2 regions of the Bradyrhizobium sp. BWC-3-1 genome follow, and region 2 is predicted to be linked to the other one. Evidence: riboswitches for the same ligand, from Rfam matches in the RefSeq annotation. Region 2 holds a riboswitch; the other holds the start of a gene.
What was found. A riboswitch is a leader RNA that binds a small molecule or an ion and turns the genes downstream of it on or off. The one in region 2 is predicted to bind S-adenosylmethionine.
Positions count from the first base shown of each region.

Region 1: another riboswitch for S-adenosylmethionine. It lies ahead of RX329_RS40430 (O-succinylhomoserine sulfhydrylase); the one in region 2 lies ahead of RX329_RS04660 (homoserine O-acetyltransferase MetX).

Region 1 covers NZ_CP136625.1:8,451,727-8,458,139, reverse strand. Annotated here, with positions in the region: gene RX329_RS40440 (SGNH/GDSL hydrolase family protein) at 1-160, shown strand, start outside; gene RX329_RS40435 (SGNH/GDSL hydrolase family protein) at 173-1,165, shown strand; gene RX329_RS40430 (O-succinylhomoserine sulfhydrylase) at 1,280-2,476, opposite strand; SAM riboswitch at 2,547-2,626, opposite strand; gene RX329_RS40425 (2'-deoxycytidine 5'-triphosphate deaminase) at 2,707-3,843, shown strand; gene RX329_RS40420 (PAS domain-containing protein) at 4,016-4,444, shown strand; gene RX329_RS40415 (hypothetical protein) at 4,549-5,598, shown strand; gene RX329_RS40410 (MATE family efflux transporter) at 5,760-6,413, shown strand, end outside.
Region 2 covers NZ_CP136625.1:949,819-956,231, forward strand. Annotated here, with positions in the region: gene RX329_RS04635 (hypothetical protein) at 1-582, shown strand, start outside; gene RX329_RS04640 (hypothetical protein) at 588-1,241, shown strand; gene RX329_RS04645 (prephenate/arogenate dehydrogenase family protein) at 1,356-2,294, opposite strand; gene hisC (histidinol-phosphate transaminase) at 2,291-3,385, opposite strand; gene RX329_RS04655 (chorismate mutase) at 3,420-4,268, opposite strand; SAM riboswitch at 4,473-4,552, shown strand; gene RX329_RS04660 (homoserine O-acetyltransferase MetX) at 4,643-5,845, shown strand; gene metW (methionine biosynthesis protein MetW) at 5,861-6,413, shown strand, end outside.

The DNA.
Region 1 (6,413 bases), 1.3 Mb from region 2:
CGCGATCATGCGGCAGTGGAATGATCAGGGCCAGTTCGACCTATTCAGCCCGTCGCGCGGCCCCGAGTTGGCGAAGCAGGTCCATGATTGCCTTGGCCGGGCGTTGGCACAGTTCCTGATCGACGCTGCCCATCTGGAGCCGGCCCAGCAGCAAAATTGAGGTCTAGCGTTAATGAGTTCTCTCCGCCCTTTTTGCCTGACGGCATGGCTGGCTGTGCCCGCAGCAGCGGTGCTGCTGTTGCTGAGTCCGGCCTCGCAGTCCCACGCGCAGACGCAGGCCGCGCAGGCAACACCGGCCCCGCAGCAGTCGGCTGATCCGGCTCCCGCTTCACCGTCCCAGACCACCGTCGCAGCGACGTCCCCCGACCAGCGCGGCATCACGGCGCGCGCCATCGACAAGGTGAAGCAGGTCGCGAAATCCGCCGGCGACATCTTTAGCCGCGTGCCCTGCCTGTCGCCGAAGGGCGGCTCGAAGGCGATGGGCTCGCTGCCGCATGTCGCGGGCAAGCTCGTCGCCGGCCAGCCCGTCGTCATCGTCGCGTTCGGCTCGTCGTCGACCGCGGGATTCGGCGCGAGCTCGCCGGAGTTCAACTATCCCAATCGCCTTGCCGCGCAGCTGCACCGGCACTATCCGACCGCCGACATCACCGTCGTCAATGCCGGCGTCGGCGGCGAGGATGCGCCCGAGATGATGAAGCGTCTCCAGAAAGAGGTGATCGACGTGCATCCGGATCTGGTGATCTGGCAGGTCGGCACCAATGCCGTGCTGCGCAATCTCGATCCTGGCGAGACCGCCAAACTGGTCGAGGACGGCATCGCTCGCATCCAGGCCACCGGCGGCACCGACATCGTGCTGGTCGATCCGCAATATTCGCCCGCGGTCAACCAGCGCGCCGAGAGCGCCGGCAAGATGGTGAAGCTGCTCGGCAAGGTCGCCGAGCTCCGTCACGTCGGTATCTTCCCGCGCTTCGAGGTGATGCGCGACTGGCACGAGAAGCAATCCCTTCCGGTCGAGAGTTTCGTGATCGCGGACGGACTGCACATGAACGATTGGGGCTATGCCTGCTTCGCCCAGCTCCTCGGCGACGACATCATCCGCTCCGTCGGCCAAATCAAGCTCGGCGTGAACGTGCCCGCGGACGTGCGGACCTATCGGCCGATGTAGCTGCTGCAGGGTGGGCAAAGGCGCGCTCTTCGCGCCGTGCCCACCATCCAGCGGCACTGTGATCGTGAATGGTGGCACGCTTGCTTTGCCCACCCTACGATGTCGAATGCGTGGCTACGCCTTCTCCAGCGCCGCGGTCAGATCCTCGATCAGATCGTCCGCGTGCTCGAGGCCTGCCGAGAAGCGGATGAATCCTTCGCTGATGCCGAGCGCGGCGCGGTCCTCCGGCTTCAAACGCTGATGCGTCGTGGTCGCGGGATGGGTGACGAGGCTCTTGGCGTCGCCGAGATTGTTCGAGATCTTGGCGAGCTTGAGCTCGTTGAGCACGCGGAACGCCGCCTGCTTGCCGCCCTTGACCTCGAGGCCGACCAGCGTCGAGCCGCCGCGCATCTGCTTCTTCACCAATGCAGCCTGCGGATGATCGGCGCGGCCGGGAAACACCAGCCGCGAAATCTTCGGATGGCTCGCCAGCACGTCCGCGATGCGCGCCGCCGTCTCGGTCTGCGCGCGCACGCGCACGGCGAGCGTCTCCAGCCCCTTGAGCAGGACCCAGGCGTTGAACGGCGAGATCGACGGGCCGGTCTGGCGCATGAAATTGTGGATGTGCTCGGCGATGAACGCTTCCGAGGACAGGATGATGCCGCCGAGACAGCGGCCCTGGCCGTCGATGTGCTTGGTCGCGGAATAGACCACGACGTCGGCGCCGAGCGCGAGCGGGCTCTGCCAGATCGGGGTGGCGAACACGTTGTCGACGACGAGCCGCGCGCCGCCACTATGCGCGATCTCGGCAATGCCGGGAATGTCGAGCACGTCGAGCGTCGGATTGGTCGGGCTCTCCAGGAAGAACGTCTTGGTGTTCGGCTTCATGGCGCGCTGCCACTGGTCGAGATCGAGGCCGTCGACCAGCGTGGTCTCGATGCCGTAGCGCGGCAGTAAATCCTGCACGACGTAGAGACACGAGCCGAACAGCGCGCGCGAGGCCACGACGTGATCGCCGGCCTTGAGCGGCGCCAGGATCGCGGTCGTCACCGCGGCCATGCCGGTCGCGGCCGAACGTGCCGCTTCGGCGCCTTCGAGCTCGATCATGCGGCGCTCGAACATCGAGATGGTCGGATTGGAGTAGCGTGAATAGATGAAGCCGGGGTCCTCGCCCTTGAACCGCGCCTCGCACTCCTCAGCGCTGTTGTAGACGTAGCCCTGGGTCAGGAACAGCGACTCCGACGTCTCGCCATATTGCGAGCGTAAGGTGCCGGAATGAACCAGGCGAGTTTCGGGACGGTAGTGGGCGGTTGGCGCCGGGGACTTCGACATAGGACCTCCTGACGTGACCATCGAGAATGGTCACAAAAAAACCGGCCTGGAATATCTCCACGGGCCGGGATCACAGAGGTCCCCGGCCTGTTTAGCGACTTATTTAACGTGGCTGCAAGCCGGCCGGCTCAAATCACCACGGGATAAGTCATGCTCATATTCCGCAATGCCCTTTCCGTCAAGACGTCCATCGGATAGCCGTAAAACGCTCATATTTCCCGCATGTCGGGATGTGTTTGATCCCTGATGAGGACCCCGGGTTGACGTTCACGGTCGCCGCCGACGCCAATGGTATCCTGCCCGACCGCATGATCGCGGCGATGGCGGAGGGCGGTCTCATCCTGCCCGCTTACGACTTCGTCGAAAGCCAGATCCAGCCGGCGAGCCTCGATTTGCGTCTTGGCGATATCGCCTATCGCGTTCGCGCCAGCTTCCTGCCCGGTCCCGGCGCCACGGTCGCCGAGCGCATCGACGAGTTGAAGCTGCACGAGTTCAGCCTCGCCGACGGCGCGGTGCTGGAGACCAACTGCGTCTACATCGTGCCGCTGCTTGAAAGCCTCGCGCTGCCGCCGGAAATCGTCGCGGCCGCCAACCCGAAGAGCTCGACCGGCCGGCTCGACGTCTTCACCCGCGTGATCGCCGACGGCACCCGCCGCTTCGACATGATCGGTGCCGGCTATCACGGCCCGCTCTATGCCGAGATCAGCCCGAAGACGTTTCCGGTGCTGGTCAGCGAGGGCTCGCGCCTGAGCCAGGTGCGCTTCCGCACCGGCGATGCCATCCTCAACATCGACGACCTCGAGGGGCTGCACGCGACCGAGCGTCTCGTCGATATCGACGACGCCGACCTCACCGGCGGCGTCGCCGTCTCTGTTGATCTCTCCGGCGAGAAGAGCGGCGGCTTCGTCGGCTACCGCGCCAAGCGCCACACCGGCGTCATCGACGTCGATCGCCGCGCCGGCTATTCCGTCGAGGACTTCTGGGAGCCGATCTCGGCCCGTCCCGACGGCAGCCTGATCCTCGATCCCGGCGAGTTCTATATCCTCGCGTCGAAAGAGGCGGTGCAGGTGCCGCCCGATTACGCCGCGGAGATGGTGCCGTTCGATCCGCTGGTCGGCGAGTTCCGCGTGCATTATGCCGGATTCTTCGATCCCGGCTTCGGCTATGCCGGCGCCGGCGGGCTAGGCTCGCGCGCCGTGCTCGAAGTGCGCTCGCGCGAGGTGCCGTTCATCCTCGAGCACGGCCAGATCGTCGGCCGCCTCGTCTACGAGAAGATGCTGGCCCGCCCCGACGCGATGTACGGCCAGCGCATCGGCTCGAACTACCAGGCGCAGGGCCTGAAGCTGAGCAAGCATTTCCGGGTGTAGGGATAGCCTCACCTTCCGCTGTCATGCCTCGGCTTGACCGGGGCATCCAGTACGCCGTAGCCTATTGGTTCGATCACATCCGCCTCTGGAATACTGGATCGCCCGATCAAGTCGGGCGATGACACCGAATCTGTGTCAAGATGGGAAGTGAATCTACGTCCGAGGTGGCGAAATGACAGATCAATCCGAACTCGACGCAAGAATCCTCGACGACGTCGCCGACGCGCTGATCTATTCGGATCGCTCCGGCACGATCATGCGCTGGAACCGCGCATCGTCCGCACTGTTCGGCTTCTCGGCGGACGAAGCGCTGGGCCAGAATCTCGACCTGATCATTCCCGAACATCTGCGCGCCGCGCACTGGAAAGGTTTTGAGGCCGCGCTTGCCAGCGGCGCGATGAAGCTTGCGGGCAAGCCGACACTGACCCGCGCGCTGCACAAGGACGGACGCAAGCTCTACATCGAGATGACCTTTGCGCTGGTGCGGGACGCCGCTGGAGTGGTGCAAGGATCGGTGGCGATGGCACGCGACGTCACCGAGCGCGTCGAGCGCGAGCGTGCCGCCAAAGCCTCGCAAACTAAGCCTGCGCAAAATTCGTGATGCGGAATTGGCGCGCCGGCGTGCAGGGCTCCCTGCGTGCGGCTCAACTTGTCCGTCACCGGATGCAGTGACACACTCGATCAGAACAACGATCGGGAGCGAACATGACCGCACCAGACCCCGCGCAGGAAGCTCAATGGAAACGCTGGCGCGCGGTTGCCGATCTCTATCACGCCTACTTCACCGGTCTGATCCTCACCGTGGTCACGCGTCGCGGCACGGCAGATGCTGCGGAGTTCGTCTTTCGCGTGTTCCGCCGCCAGCAGCAGGAGCGCTTCCTGCCGGGGCTGGAGAAGCTCGGGCTGAGCCATCTGCCGCCCGCCGTGGCAGCCGCGCAATATCACTATCTCTCGAACTGGATCGGCGGCGTGCACGTCGAATACATGTATGATAGCGACCGCAAAGCCTGGATACGCTATCCGCCGCCGCGCTGGATATGGAAAGGCACTGCCATCTGCGGCGTGCCGGGCGAAGTCTCGCGCGCGATGCTGCGCGGCTGGCACGCCAACAACGGCGTGGCGCTCGGCGATACCAGATTGGGGTTCGTCTGCACGAAGCAGAGCGTCGACGGCCAGGACGGGCTCGAAGGCTACTATTATCAATATGACCAGCCCCTCGAACTCGACCAGCGCCTCGTGTTCGCGCGGCACCTCGAAGCCCCGCTGTTCGATGCAGCCGCGGCTCCGGCGTTGCCGGTCGCAAGCTGGCCAAGGCCGAGACTGGAAAAAGCCTATCGCAACTATGCGATGGAATATGTGCGCACCGCCGCGCCCGTGATGGTGCAGCTGTTCGGTCCGGAGGATGCGGGCTATCTCCTGCACCTCACGGGCAAGCTGATCGGGATGCAATATTTCGATGAGGTCGCTGCGGCGCTGTCGATGGGCCGCGGCGGTGCGAGCGAATTCGCGACGTTCCTCAACGCGCTGTTTGTCGCGCAGGACGATGCGGCTGAGACGACGCAATCCGAGGGCACGTTCGAAATCCGTCAGCAGAGCTGGAGGTTGATGGAAGACGTCGCCGATAACCACTCCGCTTGCGCCAAGGTGCTGGCGGGGTTGTTCGAGGGGCTTGCGGCCGGGTGCGGCCGGCACATCGGCGTGCACCTGTCCGCGACACCGAGCGGTCGTCCGCCATTGCTCTGGACGATTGGGTAGACGACGGCGTCACCGCGCTGCCGCAGGGCACGCCTGCACCTAGCGCAGGAGGAATCGCTGCGCGTCGTGCTAACAAGCCTCTTGTTGCGCCCTGCGCGAACCAATTCATTGGCACACCCAAGCATTGCTGCGCCGGAAATGGCGCTTTGCCCGGAGAGGACATGTCAGACATCGCCGAAATCCCGGTCGATGAACAAGAGCGTCCGCTGCCGCCGCCTCCGCGCCCCGTGAGGAGCGCGCTGATGGACGGGCCGATCCTGCGCACGCTGCTCGGACTGGCCTGGCCCAACGTGGTCGCGCTCTCAGCCGGCACTTGCACGGTAATTGCGGAGACCTCCTATATCGGACGGCTCGGCGTGGAAGCGCTGGCCGCGATGGCGCTGGTGTTTCCGACAGTGATCCTGACCATGACCATGTCAGGCGGTGCGATGGGCGGCGCGGTGGCCTCCGCCATCGCGCGCGCGCTCGGCGCGGGCGATCGCGAGCGTGCCGGGACGCTCGCCGCGCACGCGCTGCTGATCGGCATCAGCTTCGGCCTCGTCTTCATGCTGGGCATGCTGATCTTCGGGCCCAAGGTGCTTGAGATGCTCGGCGGCCGCGGCGACGTGCTGACGCATGCGATCGCCTACACCCAGGTGTTTTTCGGCGGCGCCGTGCTGCCCTGGCTGCTCAACACCATGGCCGGCGTCCTGCGCGGCACCGGCAACATGAAGCTGCCGTCGCTGTTGATCCTCAATTCCGCGGCCTGGCAGATCGTGCTCGGTGGCACGCTTGGCCTCGGCCTCGGTCCGGTGCCGCAATTCGGCATGCGCGGC
Region 2 (6,413 bases):
GAGCTCCAGCAGCGCGTGGACTCCGAGGCGCGCAAGACGCGACAGGGTGAAGCGCAGGCGAAGGCCGTTCAGTTACCAGCAAGTTACAAGGCGCTCGCCGCCGATCCATGTGCGGCCGGCAAGGTCTGCTACAAGGGCGTGACGTTGACCTTCGGTGGCTGGGTCGATCTCACCGGCGTCTACCGCTCGCGCAATCTCGCTTCCGATACCGGCTCGGTCTACAACTTCATCCCCTATCAGCAGAGCCGCAACTTCAACATCCCGGAAACGCGCTTCTCGGCACGTCAGAGCAGGTTCTCGGTGCTGGCCGAGGGCAATGCCGATGCCGACACGCACCTCGCGGGTTATGGCGAGATCGATTTCGAAGGTGCGGCTCAGACGGCGAGCTCGGTTGCGACCAACTCGTTCAATCCGCGCATGCGGCAGCTCAGCCTGGAACTGGACCGCAGCGATCTCGGTCTTCACTTCCTCGCCGGGCAATCCTGGTCGCTGAACGCGCCGACCAAGTCCGGCATCGATCCTCGTGGCGTCGATGCGCCCGGCGTGATCGACTTCGAATCCGTTCCGGGATTTCTTGCCTGAATCAGGTGCCCGACGTCACGGTCAAGGCCGCCTGGGACCCAAGGCTCGGGCCCTATAAGTTGCATGTCGAGGGGTGGGCGCTCTACCGCCAGCTGTTCGACCGTTTCAACAACGCCAACCACCCCTACGACACCGGAAGCTTCGGCGGACACATCTTCGTCGAGCTGATTCCGAAAACCCTCGATCTTCAGCTCTATGGCTCGCACGGCGTGCTGGGCCGCTTCACGGCAACACCGTTCGCCGACGCGGCGGTGGCGCAGGACGGCACCATCCTCCCGCTGACGATCACGGCGGCCGCCGTCGGCCTGATCTGGCACGCGACTCCCAGCCTCGATGTCTACTCCTATGCAGGCCTCGAAAAGGCCAAGGCGAATTTCGCCAATGTTGGAACGGTGCCGTTCGGCTACGGCAATCCGCTCTACAACAACACCGGCTGCTTCACCGAAAACTCGGCGGGCGCGACCTGCAACGGCAACACCAGGGAGGTTCGGCAGATCACGGCCGGGATCTACGACACCATCTACCAAGGCAATTTCGGGACGCTCAAAGCCGGCCTGCAATATTCCTACACGCAACGGTTCGCGTTCGCCGGCGTCGGCGGCGCGCCGAAGACCGACGACAACGTCGTCATGACGCAGATCCGGTACTACCCATTCTAGTCACGGAGCCACGCAGGCTCGTAGCCCGGATGGAGCGAAGCGCGATCCGGGAATCCTGCCTCAAGCGACGGAAGTCCCGGATTACGCTTGCGCTCCATCCGGGCCACTTCGGTGCTACGGCTTGTTGCCGAGCTGCGCATGCGGCCGGCCGAAATCGGGCGCGGCCGAATCCTGGCCGATTTCGACAATGCCGCGGCGGATGGCGCGGGTGCGGGTGAAGTGGTCGAACAGCGCCTCGCCATCGCCGCGGCGGATCGCGCGGGTGAGCTTTGCCAGATCCTCAGTGAAGGTGCCGAGCATCTCCAGCACGGCTTCCTTGTTGGCGAGGAAGACGTCGCGCCACATCGTCGGATCGGAGGCGGCGATGCGCGTGAAGTCGCGAAAGCCGCCGGCGGAGAACTTGATGACCTCTGACTCCGTCACCTGCGCCAGCTCGTCGGCGGTGCCGACGATGGTGTAGGCGATCAGATGCGGCAGATGGCTGGTGATCGCGAGCACGAGATCATGATGATCCGGCGTCATGATCTCGACCTTGGCACCCATCGCCGCCCAGAACGCGCGCAGGCGATCGGTGGCAGCCGCATCAACGCCCTCCGGCGGGGTGAGGATGCACCAGCGGTTGATGAAGAGCTCGGCGAAGCCGGAATCGGGACCCGAATGCTCGGTGCCTGCGACGGGATGCGCCGGCACGAAATGGACGCCTTCCGGCAGGTGCGGCGCCATATCCCTGACGATGGCGCCCTTGACCGAGCCGACGTCGGAGATGATCGCGCCGGGTTTGAGATGCGCGGAGATCTCCTGCGCCACCGGGCCGCAGGCGCCGACGGGAATGCAGAGGATGACGAGATCGGCGTCCTTCACGGCTTCCGCATTGGTCGCGACGACCTGATCGACGATGCCGAGCTCCATCACGCGTGCGCGCGTCTTCTCCGAGCGCGCGGTGGTGACGATCTCGGAAGCCAGGCCCTGGAGCTTCGCGGCGCGTGCGATCGAGCCCCCGATCAGGCCGAAGCCGATCAGCGCAACGCGCTGGAAGTGCGGGGTCGCGCTCATCGTCCGGCCATGAAGTCGCGCAGGCCCTCGACGACGAGGCGGTTGGCCTCCTCGGTGCCGATGGTCATGCGTAGCGAATGCGGCAGGCCGTAGTTCTTCAAGCCGCGCAGCACCAGCCCGCGCTTGGTGAGGAAGGCGTCGGCTGCGTCCGAGGTCTTGCCCTCGGTCGGGAAGTGGATCAGCACGAAATTGGCGACGCTCGGCGTCACCTTCAGCCCGAGCTTGCCGATCTCCTCGGCGAGCCAGTCGCGCCAGGTCTCGGTGAACTGCTTCGACATGGCCTGGTGCGCTGTGTCCTCGATCGCGGCAACGGCGGCGTACATGGCCGGCGTCGACACGTTGAAGGGACCCCGGATGCGGTTGACCGCATCGATGATGTGCTCGGGGCCGAACATCCAGCCGATGCGCAGCGCCGCAAGTCCATGGATCTTGGAGAAGGTGTGGGTCACCACCGTGTTTTCGGTGGTCGCGACCAGCTCGATCCCCATCTCGTAATCATTGCGCGAGACGTAGTCGCAATAGGCTGCGTCCAGCACCAGCAGCACGTGCGAGGGCAGGCCGGCGCGCAGGCGCTTGACCTCGTCGAACGGCACATAGGTGCCGGTCGGATTGTTGGGGTTGGCGAGCCAGACCAGCTTTGTCTTCGGCGTCACCGCCTTGAGGATGGCGTCGACATCGCAGGTGAGGTTCTTCTCGGCCGCGATGACATTCTTCGCGCCGACCGCCATGGTCGCGATCGGATAGACTAGAAAGCCGTGCGTGGTCGAGATCGCCTCGTCACCGTGGCTGAGATAGGTGTGGGCGAGCAGGTTGAGGATCTCGTCCGAGCCGGCGCCGCAGATGATGCGGTTGGGATCGAGCCCGAAGGTGCGCCCGATTGCTTCGCGCAGCACGCGCGAGGTTCCTTCCGGATAGTCTTCCAGATGATCCGCCACCTGCTTGAACGCCTCGCTCGCCTTCGGCGAGGGCCCGAACGGCGTCTCGTTGGCCGAGAGCTTGAACACCTTGCGGCCGGGCTCTGCCACCGGGGTCTTGCCGGGCGTATAGGGCGCAATATCGAGAATGCCGGGATTCGGCACGGGGCGGGACATCTTCAACTCCGGACTGGCTTAAGCGGTTCGCGACTTACGATTTCGACCCGGTCGGGGGCACCGTATAGCGCGTTGCGTGGCTGCCGACGAGGGCCGTGGAGCGCACCGAGGCCCCCGCTTCGATCAGGGCAGCCTTGATCTTGTCGATGCTGCTTGTCGCGGTGACCGAGACCAGCAGCGCGGCGCCGTCGAAGGCGGTGTCGGGCACCGCCACGATCTCGGCGAGCGGCGACAGGGCGCGCGCGACCTCCGCATTCCACCCAGAGACGCGCACGCTGAAGGTCTCGACCTCCGTCACCAGCGCGCTGTCGGCGACGCGCGAGACCGCGAACACGGGCAACGCCGCCGGATGGTCGGCGCGCTCGACGAAGGGCAGCCGCGCGATGATCTTTGGCGCGCCGGCTTCTTCCAGCTCCAGCCACCATGGTGTGCGGCTGGAGGTCGCCGAGACCAGCGCCAGGTCGCCCTTGGACTTCGCGACGGCCTCGACCGCCGCCTGCGCGCTGAAATGCGCGACGTAAGGCACGGTGAAGCCGAAATGGAATCGCGCGGAATCGCGCATGGCCGGCTCGCTCGCCGAGATGTCGGCGTGGACCGAGAACGGGGCCTGGACATAGGTGAAGGTCGCGATGATGACGCGCCAGATGCTCTCGACGGTGTCGAGCGGCAGGATGCCGCGATGACGCTGCACGAGGTCGCGCATCATGGAGGCCTCGCGTGCCGGGCGGAACGCCGAGCCGACCTCCTGGGTCTGCTTCACCTGGATCAGGCGGTCGATGATGTCGCCGCGTTGCATCAGCAGGCGATGCATGCCTTCGTCGATCGCGTCGATCTCCTTACGCAATTCCTGGAGTGATGGTGGCGCGGGCGGACGTTGGGACATGTCTGACGGGTGCTGCTGAGAGGCGTTCCAATGCGGATCAGTCGAGCCGTCACCGCTGTGATGGATATCCTGATTAGGCAGTCGGGGCTGCGAAAGCAAAGAGAAATGCAAAGAGAAATCGGGCCCTTTCCGCCCGTGGCGCGACAGGCGAATTTGGTTGATCCGGGCCGTGACTTGACGAAAACCGTCCAAGACGGTAGTTTTTACCCGTTCCGTGGTCATTTGAGCCGGCCGGCTTGCAGCCACGTTAAAAAACTCGCTAAACAGGCCGGGGACGCTTTCGATCCCGGCCGAACCTATCGTTCAGGCCGGGTTTTTCATGGCCTGATGTCAATGCGGTCACTTCTACGATCGCAAACGAGGTCGATGGTCAGATGGTTGGCGTCCAGTCCATTCCGAGTCCCGCGATCACCGCCGACGAGCGGTCGCACGAGGTGGATCATCCGAGTTCGCACGTCGCGCAGTTCGGCTCGGAGCAGCCGCTGCGGCTCGACTGCGGGGTCGATCTCAGCCCGTTCCAGATCGCCTACCAGACCTACGGCGAGCTGAATGCCGATCGCTCCAACGCGATCCTGATCTGCCATGCGCTGACCGGCGACCAGCACGTCGCCAACGTGCACCCTGTCACCGGCAAGCCCGGCTGGTGGGAGACCTTGGTCGGCCCCGGCCGGCCGCTCGATCCCAACGAATATTTTATCATCTGCTCCAACGTGATCGGCGGCTGCATGGGCTCGACCGGCCCGGCCTCGATCAATCCCGCGACCGGCAAGGTTTGGGGGCTCGATTTCCCCGTCATCACCATCCCCGACATGGTGCGCGCGCAGGCGATGCTGATCGACCGGCTCGGCATCGACACGCTGTTCGCGGTCGTCGGCGGCTCGATGGGCGGCATGCAAGTGCTGCAATGGACTGCGGCGTATCCGAGTCGCGTGTTCTCCGCGCTGGCGATTGCCTGCTCGACACGACACTCGGCGCAGAACATCGCGTTCCACGAGCTTGGCCGCCAGGCGGTGATGGCCGACCCCGACTGGCACCATGGCGGCTATGCCGATCGAGGCATCCATCCGCATCGTGGCCTCGCTGTCGCCCGGATGGCGGCGCACATCACCTATCTCTCCGACGCCGCGCTGCATCGAAAATTCGGGCGGCGCATGCAGGACCGCGAGCTGCCGACTTTCTCTTTCGACGCCGACTTCCAGGTTGAGTCGTATCTGCGCTACCAGGGCTCGTCCTTCGTCGAGCGCTTCGACGCCAACTCCTATCTCTATCTGACCCGCGCGATGGACTATTTCGACATCGCCGCCGACCATGGTGGCGTGCTGGCGAAGGCGTTCGCGGGAATCCAGACCCGCTTCTGCGTGGTCTCCTTCACCAGCGACTGGCTGTTCCCGACCTCGGAATCGCGCGCGCTGGTGCACGCGCTGAATGCGTCGAGCGCGCGGGTGTCGTTCGCCGAAATCGAGACCGATCGCGGTCACGACGCGTTCCTGCTCGACGTGCCCGAGTTCTTCGACATCGCCCGTGCCTTCCTGCAATCGGCGGGCAAGGCGCGCGGGCTTACCGCCAGGAATGCTTAACAAGGACGACTAGGCATGTCTGTACAGGAAACGTTGCCGCTCGGCGGCGTTGTGGCCGGGCAACCCGGTGATTTTCGCGCGGACCATGTGCTGGTGGCCGAGATGGTCAAGCCGGGCTCGAAGGTGCTCGACGTCGGCTGCGGCGAGGGCGACCTGCTCCAACTGCTGGAAACCCGCGGCGTCGACGGCCGCGGCATCGAGCTGTCGCGCGAGGGCGTCAACCGCTGCGTCGCCAAGGGTCTTGCGGTGGTGCAGGGCGATGCCGACACCGACCTCGTGAATTATCCGGATGACGCCTTCGACTACGTGATCCTGTCGCAGACGTTGCAGGCGACGCGGCAGCCGAAAGTGGTGCTGGAGAATTTGCTGCGCATCGGCCGCCGCGCCATCGTGTCGTTCCCGAATTTCGGCTTCTGGAAGATGCGGCTCCAGCTCCTGATCGGCGGCCACATGCCGCGCACGGAGAACCTGCCCGCAAGCTGGTATGACACCGCCAACATCCATTTCTGCACTATCAAGGATTTCGTCGAGCTCTGCGACGCGATCGACGTCAAGATGGAACGTGCCG